Regions from separate parts of the Amycolatopsis sp. NPDC033938 genome, predicted to be linked through region 2. Evidence: riboswitches for the same ligand, from Rfam matches in the RefSeq annotation. Region 2 holds a riboswitch; each other region holds the start of a gene.
The links. A riboswitch is a leader RNA that binds a small molecule or an ion and turns the genes downstream of it on or off. The one in region 2 is predicted to bind S-adenosylmethionine.
Positions count from the first base shown of each region.

Region 1: linked by a shared signal. The riboswitch ahead of ACZ5ZX_RS15705 (methionine ABC transporter ATP-binding protein) and the one ahead of thrC (threonine synthase) in region 2 are both predicted to bind S-adenosylmethionine.
Region 3: linked by a shared signal. The riboswitch ahead of ACZ5ZX_RS30300 (aminotransferase class V-fold PLP-dependent enzyme) and the one ahead of thrC (threonine synthase) in region 2 are both predicted to bind S-adenosylmethionine.

Region 1 is NZ_JBVIRO010000004.1:622,367-628,785, forward strand. Features, by position in the region: gene ACZ5ZX_RS15685 (transglycosylase family protein) at 1-1,335, shown strand, start outside; gene ACZ5ZX_RS15690 (DUF222 domain-containing protein) at 1,396-2,454, opposite strand; gene ACZ5ZX_RS15695 (GNAT family N-acetyltransferase) at 2,559-3,203, opposite strand; gene rsmA (16S rRNA (adenine(1518)-N(6)/adenine(1519)-N(6))-dimethyltransferase RsmA) at 3,226-4,062, shown strand; SAM riboswitch class I at 4,307-4,397, shown strand; gene ACZ5ZX_RS15705 (methionine ABC transporter ATP-binding protein) at 4,609-5,619, shown strand; gene ACZ5ZX_RS15710 (4-(cytidine 5'-diphospho)-2-C-methyl-D-erythritol kinase) at 5,741-6,419, shown strand, end outside.
Region 2 is NZ_JBVIRO010000021.1:83,591-90,009, forward strand. Features, by position in the region: gene ACZ5ZX_RS35515 (EamA family transporter) at 1-390, opposite strand, end outside; gene rpsT (30S ribosomal protein S20) at 722-982, shown strand; gene holA (DNA polymerase III subunit delta) at 1,035-2,018, opposite strand; SAM riboswitch class I at 2,154-2,286, shown strand; gene thrC (threonine synthase) at 2,299-3,564, shown strand; gene ACZ5ZX_RS35535 (ComEC/Rec2 family competence protein) at 3,582-5,987, opposite strand; gene ACZ5ZX_RS35540 (ComEA family DNA-binding protein) at 5,984-6,419, opposite strand, start outside.
Region 3 is NZ_JBVIRO010000015.1:24,397-30,815, reverse strand. Features, by position in the region: gene ACZ5ZX_RS30320 (penicillin-binding transpeptidase domain-containing protein) at 1-559, shown strand, start outside; gene ACZ5ZX_RS30315 (ArsR/SmtB family transcription factor) at 603-1,286, shown strand; gene ACZ5ZX_RS30310 (potassium/proton antiporter) at 1,400-2,878, shown strand; gene ACZ5ZX_RS30305 (M23 family metallopeptidase) at 3,021-3,701, shown strand; SAM riboswitch class IV at 3,804-3,918, shown strand; gene ACZ5ZX_RS30300 (aminotransferase class V-fold PLP-dependent enzyme) at 3,951-5,315, shown strand; gene ACZ5ZX_RS30295 (hypothetical protein) at 5,335-5,955, shown strand; gene lspA (signal peptidase II) at 5,980-6,419, shown strand, end outside.

The DNA of each region.
Region 1 (6,419 bases), on a different contig from region 2:
GACGATCCGCGCATCACGCACCAGGACGTCCTGGCCGCGCTCGGCCCCGACGCCGATGCCCTGATGGCCGAGATCGACGTCGATGTCGACGAGCTGATTCGCCTTATCAGCGCCGAGACCACCATGCTCCCGCCGATCGTCATTCCGGACGAGCTGGCCGAGGACCGCACCGCGGGCGCGCCGATGAGGGCCGCGACCAAGGACGAGGTCATCTCGAACTCGACCCGCGTGTGGAAGAAGCGTTTCCTCAAGGGAACCGTCATGGCGGTGCTGCTCACCCTCGGCGGTGGTGGCGCGGCCGCGATGGCGATGAACAAGAGCGTCACGCTCGACATCGACGGCCAGCAGCGCACCGTCCACAGCTTTGGCGACACGGTCGGCGAGGTCCTCGAAGACGCCGGTCTTTCGGTCGGCGCGCACGACTCGCTCTCGCCCTCACCGCAGGCCGAGGTCGGCGACGGCGGCGTCATCAAGCTGGAGCGCGGCCGCAAGCTGAACCTGGTCGTCGACGGCGTAGCGCAGGAATCCTGGGTTCGCGCGACCAACCTCGGCGAGGCCCTGAACCAGCTCGGCCGTGCCGATCTCGCGAAGTCCGGCACCTGGACCTCGATGCCGCAGAACGGCGAGCTCCCGCTCGAGGGCGCCACTGTCGAGGTCAAGACCCTCAAGAACGTCACCCTCTACGACGGTGCGAACGAACCGCGCAAGGTCCAGACCAACTCGGTCACCACCAAGGAATTCCTTGGTGAGCTGCGGATGACCCTCGGCCCTGACGACGAGGCCGTCGGCGGTCTCGACGTCAAGCTGGTCGACGGCGCCGAGGTCCACGTCAGCCGGACCGGCGTCACCATGGTCAAGCAGAACGAGGAAATCGCACCGCCCGAGCAGAAGGTCGACGACCCGGAGCTCGAAAAGGGCAAGACCAAGGTCGAAGACCCGGGTACTCCTGGCCAGAAGACCGTGACCTACAAGGTCACCCAGCGCAACGGCAAAGAGGTCGGCCGCGAGAAGGTCTCCGAAGAGGTCATCACCGAGGCCAAGCCCAAGATCATCAAGGTCGGTTCGAAGAAGCCCGCGGACCCGGTCATCGGTGACGCCGGTGCCTGGGACCGCATCGCGCAGTGCGAGTCGACCGGGAACTGGGCCGCCAACACCGGTAACGGCTACTACGGTGGCCTGCAGTTCAACAAGAGCACTTGGGATGCCTACGGCGGCTCGCAGTACGCCGCGTACCCCCACCAGGCCAGCAAGGCCCAGCAGATCGCTGTCGCTGAGAAGGTCCGCGACGCCCGTGGCGGTTACAGCGCTTGGCCGCACTGCGGCAAGAAAGCCTGACGCCAGATCATTCTCCTTTCCTGAAGGCCATCGTGTGGGCTCCTCCCCGCAGGGTGGCCTTCAGGCCGTTTTTCGCCGCTGAGAGTGCGTAGCGTCTTCGTCGGAGATCTGTACGACGGATCGGTCGACCGCCGTCGATGGGGTTTCGGCGCCGGGTCGTGATCTCGACAGCCGGAACCACCAACGCGGCGGTCGGATGTGGGCCACCTCGCGAGTCTTTTCCGACCGCACGCTGCCGCTGTGCCGGCTTTGGTTGCCCTGTTCCGGTGGCTGGGCGGTACCGGAGTCGTTCGCCGGGTTCTCGACCGGCTCCGCGGGCTCAGGCTGTTCTGCGACCGGCTCTGATGCCTGCCGGGGCATAGGGACGTCCGGACTGCTCTCCGCAAGATCGACGATCTCCGCGAAAGCGTCGCCGCGTCTTTCGGCCGGCGTGCGGCTGTCGGCTTTCCCGTCCGGGGCCGGTTGTGCCAACGGCACGAGAAGCGCGTTCAGGCGGGCGCCTGTCTCAGGGTCGAGGTTGCCGCGCATATCCCAACGACCGGTGCGTTTCTGACGCAACCAGAACTCGCTTCGCGGAGTTCTCGGGCTTGGGTCGTCGGTGCCGTTGCCGTCCGGGTCGAGACGCGCGAGCAGATCCGTTCCGGCGATCGTGACGTCACGCGGCCTTGCGACGCTGGCAAGATCGACCAGCACTTTCTCGGCGTCGAGCCGTGCGCTTGCGGCGACATGCTCTGGCAGCCTCCTCATGACCTTGACGATTCGGTCGATGCCGGCCTCGGCCAGTACGCCGGTGGCGGCCGCGGCTCCGGTCATAGGCGCGACGGGTGGAGTCGTGGTCCCGTCGCGCGTGCGTCTCGAGTTGAGGGCCAGCGCTCGGCCGGTCACCTTTCTCGCCTCGGCTCGGGAGACCCGGGCCACGTGCTCGTAGAAGACGGCGATCGAGTTGTACCCGTAGAGGTCTCGGACACCGCGGGATTCGATCTCGGCCAGGATCTGGCCGACCTCGGCGAAAAGGCGTCGCCCTTCGCGCAGTCGTGTCTGCAACTCGTGGAGAAGCAGCTCGGGGTCACCTTCCGGCAGGTTCAGCGGGAAGGTCTTGGGGGTGTTTGTACTGGTCATCCCTCGATTGTCGAGCCAGAGTCGAACTAGTGCACGGTATCGATCGGGTGAATGATCATTACGCTCTGGCAGCCCGAACTTGCACGCATCACTCCGTCGTAGGACTAGGTCGCGTCGGAGACGTCCGAAGGATGATGCGGTCGAGTTCCGGGGGAACGGGGCCTGGTGCCATGCATGTGCTCCCACTCCTCGCGGAGGACGCCGTAGACAACGGCATCGTGCACACCGCCAGACCAGCGCCGAGCGCGCCGGAACCGGCCTTCCTCGACGAACCCCAGCCGTCGTCCGACGGCGATCATTCCCGGGTTGCCCGAGAACGTGGCGAAGTCCAGGCGGAGTGCGTCGGTGCGGGAGAACAGGTATGTCGTCCAAAGTCGCAAGGCCTCGGAACCGAACCCGCCGTTCCAATAGCGCTCGTCGTAGATGACCAGTCCCAGCCGTCGCCAGTCGGTTTCCCTGCTCTCCCAGTACCAGCTGACCTGACCGATCAACCGGCCGTCGCTCAGGTCGGTCACCGCGAGGCTGCTGCGAGGATCGGGTGGCTCCGACTGGGCCGTGGTGAGCTTGAGCGCCGTGGATTCGGTATCCGCGGCTGTCGGAAGGCCGAAGTACGGGCCGTTCGTCTTATGCCATGGCCGCGCGGGATCGAGTAGCTCGCGGAGCGATCGGATATCCGACGGCCGCCAGTCGCGCAGCCGGACTTTCTCACCTTCGAGTGCGACGTTGTCCACCGGCCAATCGTGGCCCATCGGGGCTGGCTACGATCGTCAGGTGACTGAACTGCTCGGGCCTGCGGAGATCAGGGCGTTGGCGGCCGAGCTGGACGTACGTCCGACCAAGAAGCTCGGCCAGAATTTCGTGCACGACCCGAACACCGTGCGCCGTATCGTCGATCTTTCAGGAGTCGGTGAAGACGACGTCGTACTGGAAGTCGGACCGGGGCTCGGCTCGTTGACCCTCGGTCTGCTCGCCACCGGTGCCAAGGTTGTCGCGGTCGAGATCGATCCCGTCCTGGCCGGACGGTTGCCGGACACGGTGGCCGAGCGAGGTGGGGCCGAAAGGCTGACGGTCGTCGGGGCGGACGCTCTGCGGATCAAGGCGGAGGACCTGCCTGAACGGCCGACGGCGCTTGTCGCGAACCTGCCGTACAACGTCGCCGTTCCCGTTGTGCTTCACCTGCTCGCCGAGCTGCCGTCGCTGACCAGCGGTCTCGTGATGGTCCAGACCGAGGTCGCGGACCGGATGGCCGCCGGGCCAGGGAGCCGGACTTACGGTGTGCCCAGCGTCAAGCTGGCGTGGTACGGGAAGGCACGCAAAGTCGCCGCGGTGCCGCGATCGGTGTTCTGGCCTGTTCCGAATGTGGATTCCGCATTGGTCGCCTTCGAACGTGGCGACTTGGTGTGGTCTGTGGACCGGCAGCGCCTGTTCGCGGTCGTCGACGCCGCTTTTTCGCAGCGGCGAAAGACTTTGCGCGCGGCGCTGGCGTCATGGGCCGGTTCCGCCGAACGGGCGGGAGAGTTGCTCGAGAAGGCGGGTGTCGACCCCAAGGCTCGCGGCGAGCAGTTGGACGTGCATCAATTCGCTCGTATCGCCGCCGCGGCCGAGTGATCAGGGGCGGGCGTGAGGGTGTGTCGCCCGCCAAATGCCGGCTGAGGTCAGCACGACGGCATAAACCCTCTCCTCGATCTGCGCTGGTCTAGCCTGTCTTAGCAGGCAGGCACCGTGACGTGTATCTGTGAGCACTGCTGTTGTCTCATAATATGGACAGCAGATCCTGTAGAATGGACGCGACCAGACGTGTGATCTGCGCCTACGCGCTTGCTTTCATCCAGTGGGATCGGTTTTACTCAATGAGCCATCCCGAGCGACTGAGAGACCTGGCTCGCCGAAGTCGCAGCAACCACCCCCCACGGGGCAGGTGCTACCGCCAGGACCGATGGAGGCTGTGCCTAATGAACAGGGTCACCCACCCGCTCCTGCTGACCAGGCGACGTGTCGTCGATGAAGGTCGCCGCACGGTAAGTGCGTGTCGACGCTCCACCGTTACTGCCTGAGTCTTTTCCCTTACCTCTGAAATCCGTCCGCTCTGGACGGTTAATCGGTGACGGTTGGCGCGCTCGAAAGAAGCGGCGCCCCATTCGCATGGAGCCTTTCGTGATCACTGTCGAAAACTTGTCGAAGTCCTTCCCCCTCAACGGAAATCCCGTCGTTGCCCTGCGCGACGTCAGCGTGGACATCCAAGCAGGCTCGCTGTTCGGAGTCGTCGGTCCGGCGGGCTCCGGCAAGTCGACCCTCGCGCGTTGCATCGGGCTTCAGGAGCGTCCTGACCGGGGCGTCGTCCGGCTCGACGGCCTCAACACCGGGACACTGGACGGACGCCGCCTGCGCGAGATCCGCCGCCAGGTCGGTGTCGTGAGCACCAAGCCGGAGCTGCTCGGGGAGCGCACCATCGCCGGCAACATCGCTTCACCGCTCGAACAGCTCGGCCTCGACGGACCGCAGCGCCGGAACCGGGTGGGCAACCTGCTCGACCTGGTCGGACTCACGCCGCGGGCAAATCAGCGGCCGGGTGAACTGTCCGAGGGGCAGCTGCGCCGAGTGGCGATCGCCAAGGCCTTGGCCGCCGGGCCGTCCGTGCTCCTGGCCGACGACCCGACCGCGGGTGTACGGCCAGAGGAGTCCGGCGCGGTTTTGACCGTGCTCGACCGTGCGCGCGCCGAGCTGGGCGTGACCGTGCTGCTCACCACACCTGACGCCGGCGTGGTTCGCCGTGTCTGCGATGACGTGGCGGTTCTCGAAGCCGGTGCGATCATCGAACGTGGGACCGTGCTCGACCTGGTCTCCGACCCGAACAGCCGGACGGCGCAGGCGCTGCTTCCCGCGATCGAGACCAGCCGGGCTCAGGCCTCGAAATACGACCGCGCGGTAGACGTCGTGCTTGTCGGCTTCGCTTCGGTCGGCGCCCTGCTGCCCGAGGCCGCCGGCCGCTTCGACGTCGAACTCGCCACCATCGGGGGCGGTCTGACCCGCATCGGCGACACGCCGGTCGGCAGGTTCCGCCTCGGCGTGCGCGGTGAGCACGCGGACGCCGCGCTCGCCTGGATCGCCGAACGCGGCGGCCACGTGACGCACCCGGTTCGCGGACCGCAGGGCGTCGCCGCCTGATTTCTCCATGAACGGGCCGCCCTGGACGAAATCCGTCCAGGGCGGCCCGTTCATGTCTGACTCGTCCTGTTCTCTTTCTCCTGGAGGCAGCACAAGTGGGGCGGCCACGTAGGCTTGAGTCGTGCTCGCCGTCGTACCGCCTCCAGTCACCGTCAGGGTTCCCGCCAAGGTCAACCTGCACCTGTCGGTCGGTGACGTACGTCCGGACGGCTACCACGAGCTGGTGACCGTGTTCCAGGCGCTTTCCCTGACCGACGAGGTGACCGTGGCGGTCACCGAAGACCCGGGTGTCGAGGTCTACGGCGAGGGGGAAGGTTCCGTACCGACCGGGGCCAACAACCTGGCATGGAAGGCCGCGCAGGCGCTGGCGGCTCATGTGGGCAAGGCGGACGGCGAATCCAAGATTCGCGTGGTGCTCCGCAAAGGCATCCCGGTCGCCGGAGGGATGGCCGGGGGCAGCGCTGACGCGGCCGCGACCTTGGTCGGGCTCGCGTCACTCTGGAAGCTCGACATCTCCCGCGACGAACTGGCCGGTATCGCCGCCAAGCTCGGCAGCGACGTTCCCTTCGCGCTTTACGGTGGGACCGCACTGGGGACAGGGCGAGGTGAGCAACTGGTGCCGGTTCTGTCGCGGCATACCTTCCACTGGGTACTGGCGTTCGACCAGCGTGGTCTTTCGACCCCGCGTGTGTTCGGCGAACTGGACAGGTTGCGCGAAGAGGGCAACCCGCCGCGGATCGGTTCCCATACTCCGGTGGTCGAAGCGCTGGCGTCGGGTGACCCTCGGCAGCTGGCCCTGC
Region 2 (6,419 bases):
GAGCGGACCCGGCCGCTCGCCGAGCAGCACGACGGCCGCGAGCACCGAGATCAGCGGCCCGGTACCCCGGGCGAGTGGATACACGACGGACAGGTCACCGACGGCGTAACCCCGCTGGAGGACGACCCCGTAGGTGACGTGCAACACGGCGGTGACCGCCGAGGCGAGCAACCACGTCCACTGTGGACGTTGCGGCTCCACGATCAATGAGATCACCATGACGGGCAGGAGCAGAACCGCGGAAAGACTGTAGTAGGCCCACACGAACCGGGCTCCGCCACTGCGGATCCGCTTGGCGGCCAGGTTCCAGCCGGCGTGGATGACGGCGGCGGCGAGGACAAGGGACAGGGCGGTGGCGTTCACTGGGGACCTTTCACGTTTTCCGCGCATGCGGAAAACCCGGTCCTCCAGGCTTTTGTCCCGTCAGATGAACGGCGGCGCTTCCGGCCCCGCCGATGGTGCCGCTCGGACCTGCCCCACCTGCCCTGATTGTGTGTTTCGCGGAACGGGCAGGCGGCGGAACCCTAGGCACTACGATCTTCACCGTACCGCAAGCACTCGTCCGGAGGCGGCCGCGATCTGCCTCGGGACGACTGTTAAGCTTGCTCCTCATCGCCGTGTGGCATTCCGTCATGGAGGAAACCCGCGCCGCTTTCTCGAGCGCGCAGGGCCAGTCACAGCGCGGCGGTGAAACCACCGAGAGATCAAGAGGAGCGCCCCCGTGGCCAACATCAAGTCGCAGATCAAGCGCATCACCACCAACGAGAAGGCGCGTCAGCGCAACCAGGCGATCCGGTCCTCGGTGAAGACCGCGATCCGCAAGTTCCGCGAGGCCGCCGACGCCGGCGACAAGGCCAAGGCCCTGGAGCTGCAGAAGGACGCGGCCAAGAAGCTGGACAAGGCCGTCACCAAGGGCGTTATCCACGCCAACCAGGCCGCCAACAAGAAGTCCGCGCTCGCGAAGCGCGCGAACTCTCTCTGATCGGCTTTCGAAGGGCCCCGGTGACGCGAGTCGCCGGGGCCCTTCGCCATGTTCAGCGGCTGATGCCGTGCGCGTCGACGACCTCCAGCACGGCGCGTTCCAGCGCGTACTCCGGGTCGGCCGCAACCCCCTTGACCTCGGCGTTGAGCCGGGCGACGATCCGCATCGCGGTGGCGAGACCGTCCTGCCCCCAGCCGCGGGCCTGTCCCTGGGCCTTGCGCACCTTCCACGGCGGCATCCCCAGCTCGCCCGCCATCTGGTTCGGGTTCCCGCGACCGGCGCCGGACACCCGTGCGATCGTCCGGACCGCGTCGGCGAGGGCGTCCGCGACCAGTACGTGCGGGACGCCGAGCTGCATCGCCCAGCGCAGTGACTCCAGCGCCGCCGCCTTGTCACCGGCGACGGCCTTCTCGGCGACGGCGAACCCGTTCACATCCGCGCGACCCCGGTGGTAGCGGCGGACCGCCTGCTCGTCGACCACTCCCCCGGAGTCCGCGACGAGCTGTGTCGCGGCCGACGACAACTCGCGCAGATCCGAGCCGACCGCGTCGATCAGCGCGAGCACGGCCGCGCCGTCGATCTTTCCGCCCACCCGGCGGACTTCGTTGCGGACAAAGGACTCTCGCTCAGCGGGCTTGGTCAGCTTCGAGCACTCGACGACTTCCGCTCCTGCCTTCTTCAAGGCAGCGGGGAGCGCCTTGGCGGCCTTGCTCCGGCCGCCTCCGCTGTGCACGACGACGAGCACGATGCCGTCAGCGGGCGCCTTGACGTAGGCCATCACCCCGTCGGCGAGCTCTTGTGAGATGTCGTGCGCGGATTCGAGCACGATGACCCGGGCTTCGGCGAACAGTGAGGGGCTGACCATCTCCGCGAGTGCCGGAACTGTGAGGTCCGACACCCGGATGCGGCTGAGATCCGCCGTCGGGTCGACCGCTTTGGCCGCGTCCGAAGCGCCACGGATCGCGCGTTCGATCAGCAGCTCTTCCTCACCGAGGACCAGGACCAGCGGCGATGGGGCGGAAGCTTGCGTCGTCACGGTGACGATCCTGCCACTCCTCCTCTCGTGTGCTTTGTCCGGTGATGTGTTCCGGGCACGGTGGCCCCACGCGAGCCCCATGTCGTACGGTGTTAGCGAGGCGACGCGATCATGCGCGTGCCGACAAGTGAATACCGCTCATCCAGAGGGGCAGAGGGAACGGCCCGATGAAGCCCCGGCAACCGGCGTCAGCCTGTCATCCCGCGATCGTGGGATAGCTGACGAACACGGTGCCAATTCCGGCCCGCCTCGGCGGGGCAGATGAGGAAAGGACCTCGCGATGACCGCAACCCTCGGCACGACCTCCACCACCAAGACCCCGGATCTCGGACCGGCCGTCGAACTGGTGTCGAAGGAAGAGGGACACCGGCAGCCGCTCGCCCCCGAATTCGTTTCCGCCGAGGACTTCTCGCCGCTCGAGGTCGCCTACGACTTCGGCCGCGTGCGCCGCGAGGACATCGAAGCGGGGCCGAAGAACATCTGGCGCTACAAGAAGCTCCTTCCCGTTCCCTCGAACGTCGAAGAAATCCCCAACACCGAACCCGGCGCCACCCGGCTCGTCCAGGCCGACAGGCTCGCGAAAGCGCTCGGTGTCAAGAAGATCTGGGTCAAGGACGACACGGGCAACCCCACCCACTCGTTCAAGGACCGCGTGGTGGCCGTCGCGCTCGCGGCCGCGCGCGAGTTCGGGTTCGAGGTGCTCGCCTGTCCCTCGACCGGCAACCTGGCCAACGCGGTCGCCGCCGCGGCGGCCCGCGCCGGCTGGCGGTCGGTCGTGCTGATCCCGAAGACCCTCGAACGCGCCAAGATCCTCACCACCGCCGTGTACGACGGTGACCTGATCGCGGTCGACGGCAACTACGACGACGTGAACCGGCTCGCCACCCAGCTCGCCGCGGAGCAGGAGAGCTGGGCGTTCGTGAACGTGAACGTCCGGCCCTACTACTCGGAAGGCTCCAAGACACTGGCCTTCGAGGTCGCCGAGCAGCTCGGCTGGCGCCTTCCCCCGCAGATCGTGGTGCCGATCGCCTCCGGTTCCCAGCTCACCAAGGTGGACAAGGGTTTCCGCGAGTTCGGACAGCTCGGCCTCGTCGAGGAAACGCCGTACAAGGTGTTCGGCGCGCAGGCCACCGGCTGCTCCCCCGTCTCGGCCGCGTTCCGCGCGGGCCACGACGTCGTCCAGCCGGTCAAGCCGGACACGATCGCCCGGTCGCTGGCGATCGGTAACCCGGCCGACGGCCCGTACGTCCTCGACGTGGTCAACCGCACCGGCGGAGCGATCGAAGACGTCACCGACGAAGAGGTCGTCGAAGGCATCCGGCTGCTCGCCCGCACTGAGGGCATCTTCACCGAGACCGCCGGCGGGGTCACCGTGGCGACGGCCAAGAAGCTCATCGAGACCGGCAAGCTCGACCCGGACGCCGAGATCGTGCTGCTGATCACCGGTGACGGCCTCAAGACCCTCGACGCCATCGAGGACAAGGTCGGCCCGAAGGCCACCGTCAGCGCTTCGGCCGACGCTGTCCGCGAGGCACTCGGCATCTGAGATCCCGCCGGCCCGCCTCAGGAACGAGGCGGGCCGCGGGCCTCACCCCGGCGCAGCAGGGCGAGACCCCGCGCGTCGGCGACGACCGCGGTGTCGCCGTCCGTGTCCGTCCTGGCGACCAAGGCGCCGACGGCCACCAGGTTGTCCAAAGTGGACTTGCTCGGATGGCCGTAGGTGTTACCCGCGCCGACACTCACCAACGCGACCCTCGGCGCGACGACGTTGAGGAAATCCGGTGCCGTGTAACGGCTTCCGTGGTGCGGCACTTTCAGGATCTCGGCACGCAGATCGACCCCCTCCGCCATCAGGTCGGCCTGCGCGGCGAGCTCGACGTCGCCGGTCAGCAGTAACCGGCCAGCCGGGGTCCCGGCCCGCAGGACTACCGATCCGTTGTTGATCACCGTGCCGTCCTGTTCGAGGACCGATCGCCGCGTGACATAACGCGGCCCCAGTACCTCCAGTGACAGTCCCGGCCAGTCCAGCCGTTGCCCGATCCCGAGTTCCAGCAAGGGAATCCCACGGCGCGCGGTCTCGTCGGCGACCTGCTGCCACGCCCACGCGGGCGCCCGTCCCGGACCGACGGCGACCGCACCGACCGATCGGCCCTCGAAGACGGATTCGAGACCGCCGATGTGGTCGGCGTGCAGATGGCTCAGCACGATCAGCGGAACGCGGTCCACGCCGAGCCTGCTCAGGCACTCGTCGACCGGTCCCGGTTCCGGGCCGGTGTCGACCAGGATCGCCCTCCCCGGTTCGGCCGTCGCGAGGACCACGGCATCGCCCTGCCCGACGTCGCAGGCGACGGCACTCCACGACGCCGGCGGCCACGCCGGGGCGAGCACCCGCGCCGGCACGAAGACGAGGAGTCCGCCCGCCAAGGCGATCGCCACCAGGATCCGGGCATACCGCAGCCGGACGGCGACAAGCAGTACGACCAGCAGGGCGGCCGCCAAGAGCCCGCCCCACCAGCCACCCGGCCACTCCACGACCGCTCCCGGCGCACGGGCGCCGTGACGGGCCACGGTGATGAGCCAGCTCGCCTCGGGTTCGGTCAGGCGGACCAGCAGTCTTCCCGCCGCAGGCCACCATGGCCCGATGACGGTGGCGAGCACGCCGCACACGGTGGCCGGGGCGACCACCGGCGCGGCGAGCACGTTGGTCACCACCGAGACGAGACTGACCGATCCCGCCATCCCCGCGATGACCGGCGCCGTCACCACGAACGCGGCCAGCGGAACGGCCAGTCCCTCGGCATAGCCGGACGGCACGCCACGTCCGACCAGCCACTCGGCCCACCGCGGAGCCAGCAGTACCAGCCCGGCCGTGGCCAGCACCGAAAGGGCGAACCCGAAATCGGCCGCCATCGCGGGATCGGCCACGACCAGGCCCGCCACGGCGAACCCCAATGCGGGCAGCGCCGAACCCCGGCGGCCCAGTGCCAGCGCCAGCAACCCCACCGCACCCATCACTCCGGCACGGAGCACGCTGGGCGCGGGTCCGGCGAGGACCACGAACCCGGCGAGCCCCGCGGCGGCCGCGGCGGCGGATGTCCGCGGCCCGACCCGAAGCGCCCTCAGCAGGAGAAGGATCGAGCCGCAGACGATCGCCACGTTCCCACCGCTCACGGCCATCAGGTGGGACATGCCGGAGTCCGTGAACTCACGCTCGACCCGCGGGGACAGTGCGCTCGTGTCCCCCACGACCAGTCCGGGCACGAGACCGGCCTGCTCCTCCGGGAGAACGGCGCACAGCTCCCGGAGCCCGGCGCGCAGCGATTCCGCGGCTCGCTGCCACCAGGGCGCCGGTCCGAGCCCCGACGGCGGGCCTCGCACCGAGAGGACCGCGACCGTCAGTTCGGCCCCCTTTGCCGGGGCCAGCCGCCCGGAGGCGGTGACCTGCTGCCCGGGCAGCAGGTCCGTCCACCCCTCGGCGGGAGCGAGGAGGAGGATCCGGCCGGCCGAATCCACCCCTCGCTCGTCCACCACCACGGTGTCCACCGTCGCGGCGATGACCACCAGGCGGGTGCCTGCCCGGCGATCGGCGTATCCGGCACCGCGGACCGGACGTGGCCGCTCGGTGACCAGCACCCTCATGGTGGCGGCGCTCCCCCGTGCGGCGGCGGCACGGAGGTCGTCCTGCTCGGCGGCCCGGATCCGCAGCGCCACCGGACCGGCCGTGAGCGCGCCGAGGACCGCGAGCGCACCCAACCCCGTCACCCACCGGGACGCCGTCCGGCGGGCACGGACACCGGCGAAGTTCGCGAGCACCGCGGCGGCCGCACCGCAGAGCATCGTGATCCACCAGCCGCCGAGCAGCCCGGAAAGAGTGCCGAGCCAGGCCGTCGCCGCGGCCGGTACCAGCCGCAGGTCCTGCCCTCGCCACGACGCGGTGTCCACTTCGGACGGATCGGCGGACGGGTTCATCCGACGGACACCAGTTCCCGGACTTTTTTGAATTTACTTTCGCCGATCCCTTCTACTTCACGGAGTTGCTCGACCGTGGTGAACCCACCGTGCCCGGACCGCCAGTCGACGATGCGTTTCGCCATCACCTCGCCGACCCCGGGCAGGGTGTCGAGTTGCTCGGCCGTGGCCGTGTTCAGGTCGAGCTTCCCTGGCGGTGTCCCCGGACCGGCCACGGCCGGTCCGGGGACACCGACGGCCACCTGCTCGCCGTCGGTGAGCCGCCTGGCCAGGTTCAGCCCGGTCAGATCCGTTCCGGGCCGTGCCCCACCGGCCGCCGTGAGGGCATCGGCGACCCGTGCGCCCGGAGGGATCGTGACCAGGCCGGGGTTGAGCACCCGGCCGACGACGCTGACCACCAAAGGCGCCTTGGCCGCCGCGGCGGGGGCGTCT
Region 3 (6,419 bases), on a different contig from region 2:
GTTCGCCGCGTCGTGCAACACGACCTTCGGGCGGCTCGCCGGTCAGCTGCCCGCGGACGGCCTCGCGAAGGCCGCGAACCAATTCGGCCTCAACGCCGACTTCGAGATCCCGGGTTTGGCCACCGAAACCGGGAAGGTCGAGCCGTCGAGCAGCGGTGACGAACAGGTCGAAGCCGGGATCGGACAGGGAAAGGTGCAGGTCAGCCCCTTGGGTGCGGCGCTCATGGCCGCCACCGTCGCGGCGGGGAAGCCGGTGGTGCCGAAACTCTGGCAGGGGCTGGAGACCAAGGTCAACACCGGTTACCAGGCCCCGCCGGCGGGGGTGCTGAATCAGCTTCGCGCGATGATGCGCGAGGTCTGCACGACGGGGACAGCCAAGTCGTTGAAGAGCAGCGGTGCCGTTTTCGGCAAGACCGGGACGGCGCAGTTCGGTTCCGGTGCCGCCGCCAACGGCTGGTTCGTCGGCTACCGCGGAGACGTCGCGTTCGCGGTCATGCTCGAAGGTTCCAACGACTCCAAGCCCGCCGTCCAGCTGGCGGCGAAGTTCCTGGCAGGCTGACGGTTCGGCCGTCACCGAAGCGCCGGTCTTCTACGGTGGGCGGATGGAAACGATCGCCTTGGCCGAGGTCGCGGCCGTGCTCGCCGATCCGAGCCGCGCGTCGATGTGCCTCGCGCTGCTGGACGGGCGTGCCTGGACGGTGACCGAACTGGCCGTCGCGGCCGGTGTCGCCGCGTCGACGGCCAGTGAGCACGTGACGAAGCTGGCCGAGGCCGGGTTCGTCGCGCGCGTCAAGCAGGGGCGGCACAGCTACGTCCGGATCGCCGATCCCCGGGTGGCGGAGCTGATCGAGCATCTGGCGCAGCACGCCGCCCACCGTCCGGTGAAGGGGTTGCGTTCGTCGGTCCGGGCGCGGCGGCTCGAATTCGCGCGGACCTGCTACGACCACCTCGCGGGGAAGGTCGGGGTCGCGATCCGGGACGGGATGCTCGCCACCGGCCTGATCGCCGAGGCGGACGGCCTGACGCTGACCGGACGCGGTCGTGAGGTGCTGGGCGAACTCGGCGTGGAGATCGCCGAGAGCCGCCGCCCGCTGCTGCGCGACTGTCTGGATTGGACGGTGCGTCGTGAACACCTGGCGGGCCGGGTACCGGCGGCGTTACTGTCTCACGGTGTGAGTGCCGGCTGGTTGACCCGTGAGGGCAACCGTGCGGTGAAGGTCCTCGCCGCGGCGGATGAGCCGTTCGCGGCGCTCGGGGTCGACCTGGTAGCCCTGCGGAGTCCTTAAAGGACAGTCTGTAACACAGGCAGGCCGACGCGCCGTCAAGCGGTACACGAAGGAGTGACGAGCACCGCCTCACTATTCTGAAGCCCTCACGGCGGCCGGACGGGAGGCGACTCATGGAGCAGCTCCCGCTCATCCTGGGTACCGGCGGTGCCGTCCTCCTCGTCGCCGTGATCGCCGTCCGGGTGTCGATCCGGGTCGGCCTTCCCTCGCTGCTGCTCTATCTGGGGATGGGGGTCCTGCTCGGCGAAGCCGGGTTCGGCATCCAGTTCGACAACTCCGAGCTCACCCAGTCGCTCGGCCTCGCCGCGCTGGTGATGATCCTGTCCGAAGGTGGCCTCACCACCCGGTGGTCGGCCGTGAAACCCTCGCTGGGCATCGGAATCGCACTGTCCACAGTGGCCGTCGCGGTGAGCATCGCGGTCACCGGTGCCGCACTGCACTGGTTGCTCGGTCTCGATTGGCGGATGGCGTTGCTGTGGGGCGCGGTGCTCGCCTCGACCGACGCCGCCGCGGTGTTCTCGGTGCTGAGATCGGCGGGGATCGGGAAGCGGCTCGTCGGCGCGCTGGAGATCGAGTCGGGGATCAACGACGCCCCGGCCTACATCGCCGTCGTCGTCCTGGCCGAGGGCGCGACCGTGGACTGGTCGCTGCCGTTGCTGGTGATCTACGAACTCGCCGCCGGACTGGTGATCGGCCTCGCTTTCGGCTGGGGCGGCGCGCAGGCGCTGCGCCGGGCCGCGCTCCCGGCCACCGGTCTGTACCCGCTGGCCACGGTCGCGGTATGCGTCGTGGCGTATTCGAGCGGGCAGCTCGCCCACGCGTCGGGCCTGCTCGCCACCTATGTCGCGGCGCTGGTGCTGGGGAATTCGAAGCTGCCGCACCGCTCGGACACGCTTTCCTTCGCCGAAGGGCTCGGCTGGCTAGCGCAGATCGGGCTGTTCGTCCTGCTGGGCCTGTTCGCCTCGCCGGGCAGGATCCTGGAGAGCCTGGTGCAAGGGCTGGTGGCGGGCGCGGTCGTGTTGCTGCTGGCCCGTCCGCTGTCGGTGGTGCTGTCGGCGCTGCCGTTCAAGATCCCGTGGCGAGAACAGGTGTTCCTGTCCTGGGCCGGATTGCGCGGGGCGGTTCCGATCGTGCTCGCGCTGATCCCGCTTTCGTCCGGGGTGCCCGGCGCGCAGGAACTCGTCGACGCGGTGTTCGTCCTGGTCATCGTGCTGACCCTGCTCCAGGGCGCGACCTTGACCCCGCTCGCCAGGGTGCTCGGGCTGGCACAGCGCGCCGAAGCGCACGAGATCGACGTCGACTCCGCGCCACTCGACGAGATGGGTGCCGAGCTGCTGCAGGTCCGCATCCATCCCGGATCCAAGATGCACGGCGTCTACCTGGCGGAACTGCGGCTTCCGGTGGGGGCGACGATCAGCCTGCTCGTCCGCGACGGCACCGGGTTCACGCCCAACAAGAACACCCGGCTCCAGGAACGGGATCAGTTACTCGTCGTGACCACCTCCGACGCGCGTGACGGTGCCGAACGACGACTCCGTGCCGTCGACCGGGCTGGTCGCCTCGCCAGGTGGAAGGGCGAATCCGGCCAGTAGGTCACGGACCCGCACCAGTCGTTCGTCGGTTGATCTCAGAAAATTCGTCACGGGTTATTCCCTTTTGTACTCCTTTTGGATTACTTTCCCGGCAATCCACTCCATCGAATGGGTGAGTGTCACGGGTTAAGGAGTACGCAAGGTGACGAAGCTTCGTGCGCAGTTCGCCGGTCTGGGGGCCGCGGCCGTTCTCGTCGGGGTGATCCTGTCGGCGCCCGCGTCGGCCGCGGCCGCGTTCCCGGCGTTCGGCTTGCCGTTCGACACCGGTCAGCGGGTCTACTCGGCGGGGATCCACTCGGACAACGGGGCCTCCGGCGTGAAGAACGCCATCGACTTCAGCCCGGCGGACAAGACCGTCCGCGTCCCGCTGGCCGGCACCGTCCGGATCCAGCACTGCGACGGCGGCGACTGGGTGACCGTCGACCACGACGGCGGCTGGCGGACCGGGTACTACCACCTGGAGGGCATTTCGGTCACCGACGGCCAGCGGGTCGTCCCGGGCGACGTCCTCGGCCGGACCGGCAACGCGCTGCCCTGCGGTGGCAGCAGCACCGGCGCGCACGTGCACTTCACCCTGTGGACCCTGCCCGCCGCCGCCGCACAGGGCGGCGACTCCCGCGACTTCGGCGTCGGCGCGGGCAACTGGAACGGGATGTCCTACGACGAGGTCTCGACCAAGGTCGCCGAGGCGTACGGCGAAGCGATCGACGGCAAGATCTTCGGCGGCTGGCAGTTCACGGCGGGCACCGAGCAGTACTCGGGTACCGCCACCGAGGTCGACTCCCGCTCCGTCGTTTCCCTGCCCGGCCGCTTCCGCGTCTGACGTCACGCGAGGTTCTTCTCGCTTGCGGAGTACGTGAGCGGCGTCTCAACATGCGGGCAAAGGGTGGCTCGATCGCCGGGGTATCCGCTAACTTCGTCCCTAGGTCACGAGTGTCAGCGTCAAGCCCCGGCTAGCTGACCGGCAACCCTCCTTCCGCGGTGGGGTGCCCCGGGTGAGGACCTGGCTCGTCGCGCGGTGCGACGGGCAAGCGCGGGATCCTCGTCGGGTCCCCTGGCCCGGAGGATGACGATGACTCTCGCTCTCGAACGCACCAGCACCCCCGCCACCGTCGCGGAAACCGTTGCGACGCACGAAATCCCGGCGGTCGCCTGCGCCGATCTGCGGGTTCCGCTCGTCACCGGCGGCGACATCGGGTACGCCAACCTCGACCACGCGGCGAGCGCGCCCTGTCTGGACAAGGTGCGTGCGGCGGTCGACGAGTTCCTGCCCTGGTACGCCAGCGTGCACCGCGGCGCGGGGTTCGCTTCGCAGATCTCCACCAAACTTTACGAGCGCACGCGCGGGATCCTGCGGAAGTTCGTCGACGCCCGTTCCACCGACACCGTCGTGTTCACCCGTAACACCACCGATTCCTTCAACCTGCTCGCCCGCAGCCTGCCGAAGCACACGTCGGTCGTCGTGTTCGACACCGAGCACCACGCCGCCTTGCTGCCGTGGAAGGGTCCGAACGTCCGGCGGATCAAGACGCCGCGCACCCGGCTCGCCGCGGTGTCCGCTGTGGACGAAGCACTCGCGGACTGCCCGCAGGGCCCGCGGCTGGTCGTCGTCACCGGCGCGTCCAACGTGACCGGGGAACTGTTGCCGGTCAAGGAGATCGCCGCCGTGGCGCGACGGCACGGCGCCCGGATCGCACTCGACGCCGCGCAGCTCGCGCCGCACCGCCGGATCTCCGTGCGCGAACTGGACGTCGACTACATCGCGCTGTCCGGCCACAAGCTGTACGCGCCTTTCGGTGCCGGTGCGCTGATCGGCCGCGCAGACTGGCTCCGCGCCGCCCAGCCGTACCTCGCCGGTGGCGGTGCGACGAAACTCGTCACCCGCGACTCCGAGGACATCGGTGTCGTCTGGAACGCGGGCGCCGAGCGGCACGAAGCCGGTTCCCCCAACACCGTCGGCGTCTACGCCCTCGGTGTCGCCTGCGAGACGCTGGCCGGGAATTGGGACGCGGTCGTCGCCCACGAGGACGAACTGCTGGCCCGGCTGCGGCGCGGTCTCGCCGGTATCCCCGGTTTCGCCGAGCTGCGGTTGTTCGACGCGCCGGTGGACAGGGTCGGCACGCTGAGCTTCGTCGTCGACGGCTTCGAGCCCGGCTGGCTCGCCGCCGTCCTGTCCGCGGAGTACGGCATCGGGGTGCGGGACGGCGCGTTCTGCGCGCATATCGCGACCAAGCGGCTGATCTCCGCCGCCGGTTCGGCCGGTCAGCAGGCCGTCCGGGTCAGTCTCGGCCTCGGCAGCACCGCCGAGCATGTGGACCGGCTCGTGCTGGCGCTGCGCCAGATCGTCGCCCGCGGCGCCCGCTGGCAGTACGGAAAGCCGGAAGGCCGCTGGGTGCCGGAGAACGATCCGCGGGAGCTTCCCCCGTTCTGCGCCTGACCCACTACCCTCACCCCGTATGGGGAACGAGCGACCGCGTTACTGGTTTCCGTTGGCACTGCTGGGGTTCGCCCAGCTGATCGTGGTGGCGCTGTCGTTCGGCCCGCCGTGGTCGGGGGGCTGGTTCGCCTACGCGCCCGCCACGGGCGGGCAGCAGTTCCTGACACAGAAGCTGTACGGCGTGGAAATGAGCCGCGAAAACGCGATCGCGTTGGACGCGTCGTTCTCCGGCGTCGGCCGCACTGACGGCTGGTTGTTCGCGGTGCTCGCGACCTACCTTGGCACAGTGCTCTTCTACGCCGTCAAGGCCAGGCGGGCGGGTAACGGACCGCGGTGGTGGAAGGTACTCGCGCTCGCCGTCGGCGGGCTGGTCGGCATCCTGCTGGCGGATCTGGTCGGCTACTGGGAATTCGACATGGACGGCGACGTGCGGAGCGCGGTCCTGCTGACGGTGGGGCTGCTCCTGCTCGCCTGGCTGGACCGCAGTGTGGTGATCCTGGTCGCGGCCGCGGCGTTCGTGCTCTGCGCGGTCGTGCTCGCCCAAGGACAGCTCGCGCTCCTGCTGTCGTCACTGGTCGTGCTCGCCGGGGCGTTCGCGGCGCTGCTGAGCAGGCCGAAGGCGGCCGCCGAGGGGGACTGAGCACGCTCCGTGGAGAATGGGGGAGTGAGTACAGAGCCCGAGACCGCGCCACCATCGCCGCCGTTGCCCAAGAAGCGCGTCGCCGTGGTGTTCGTCGTCGCCGCCGTGCTGTGGGGGATCGATCTCCTCACCAAGCAGATCGCCGTGTCCACGCTGGAGGGCAAGCAACCGGTCGAGTTCCTCGGCGGGCTGGTGTACTTCCAGCTGGTGCGCAACCCCGGCGCCGCCTTCTCGATGGCGACCGGGCTGACCTGGGTGCTCGCGCTGGTCGCGGCCGCGGTCGTGGTCGCCATCATCTGGCTGTCGCGGCGGCTGCGCTCGACCGGCTGGGCGATCGGCCTCGGGCTGGTGCTGGCCGGCGCGCTCGGCAACCTGACCGACCGGATCTTCCGCGCGCCGGGCCCGCTGCGGGGGCACGTGGTCGACATGATCTCCGCGTTCGCGCCGAACGGGCAGGGCTGGGC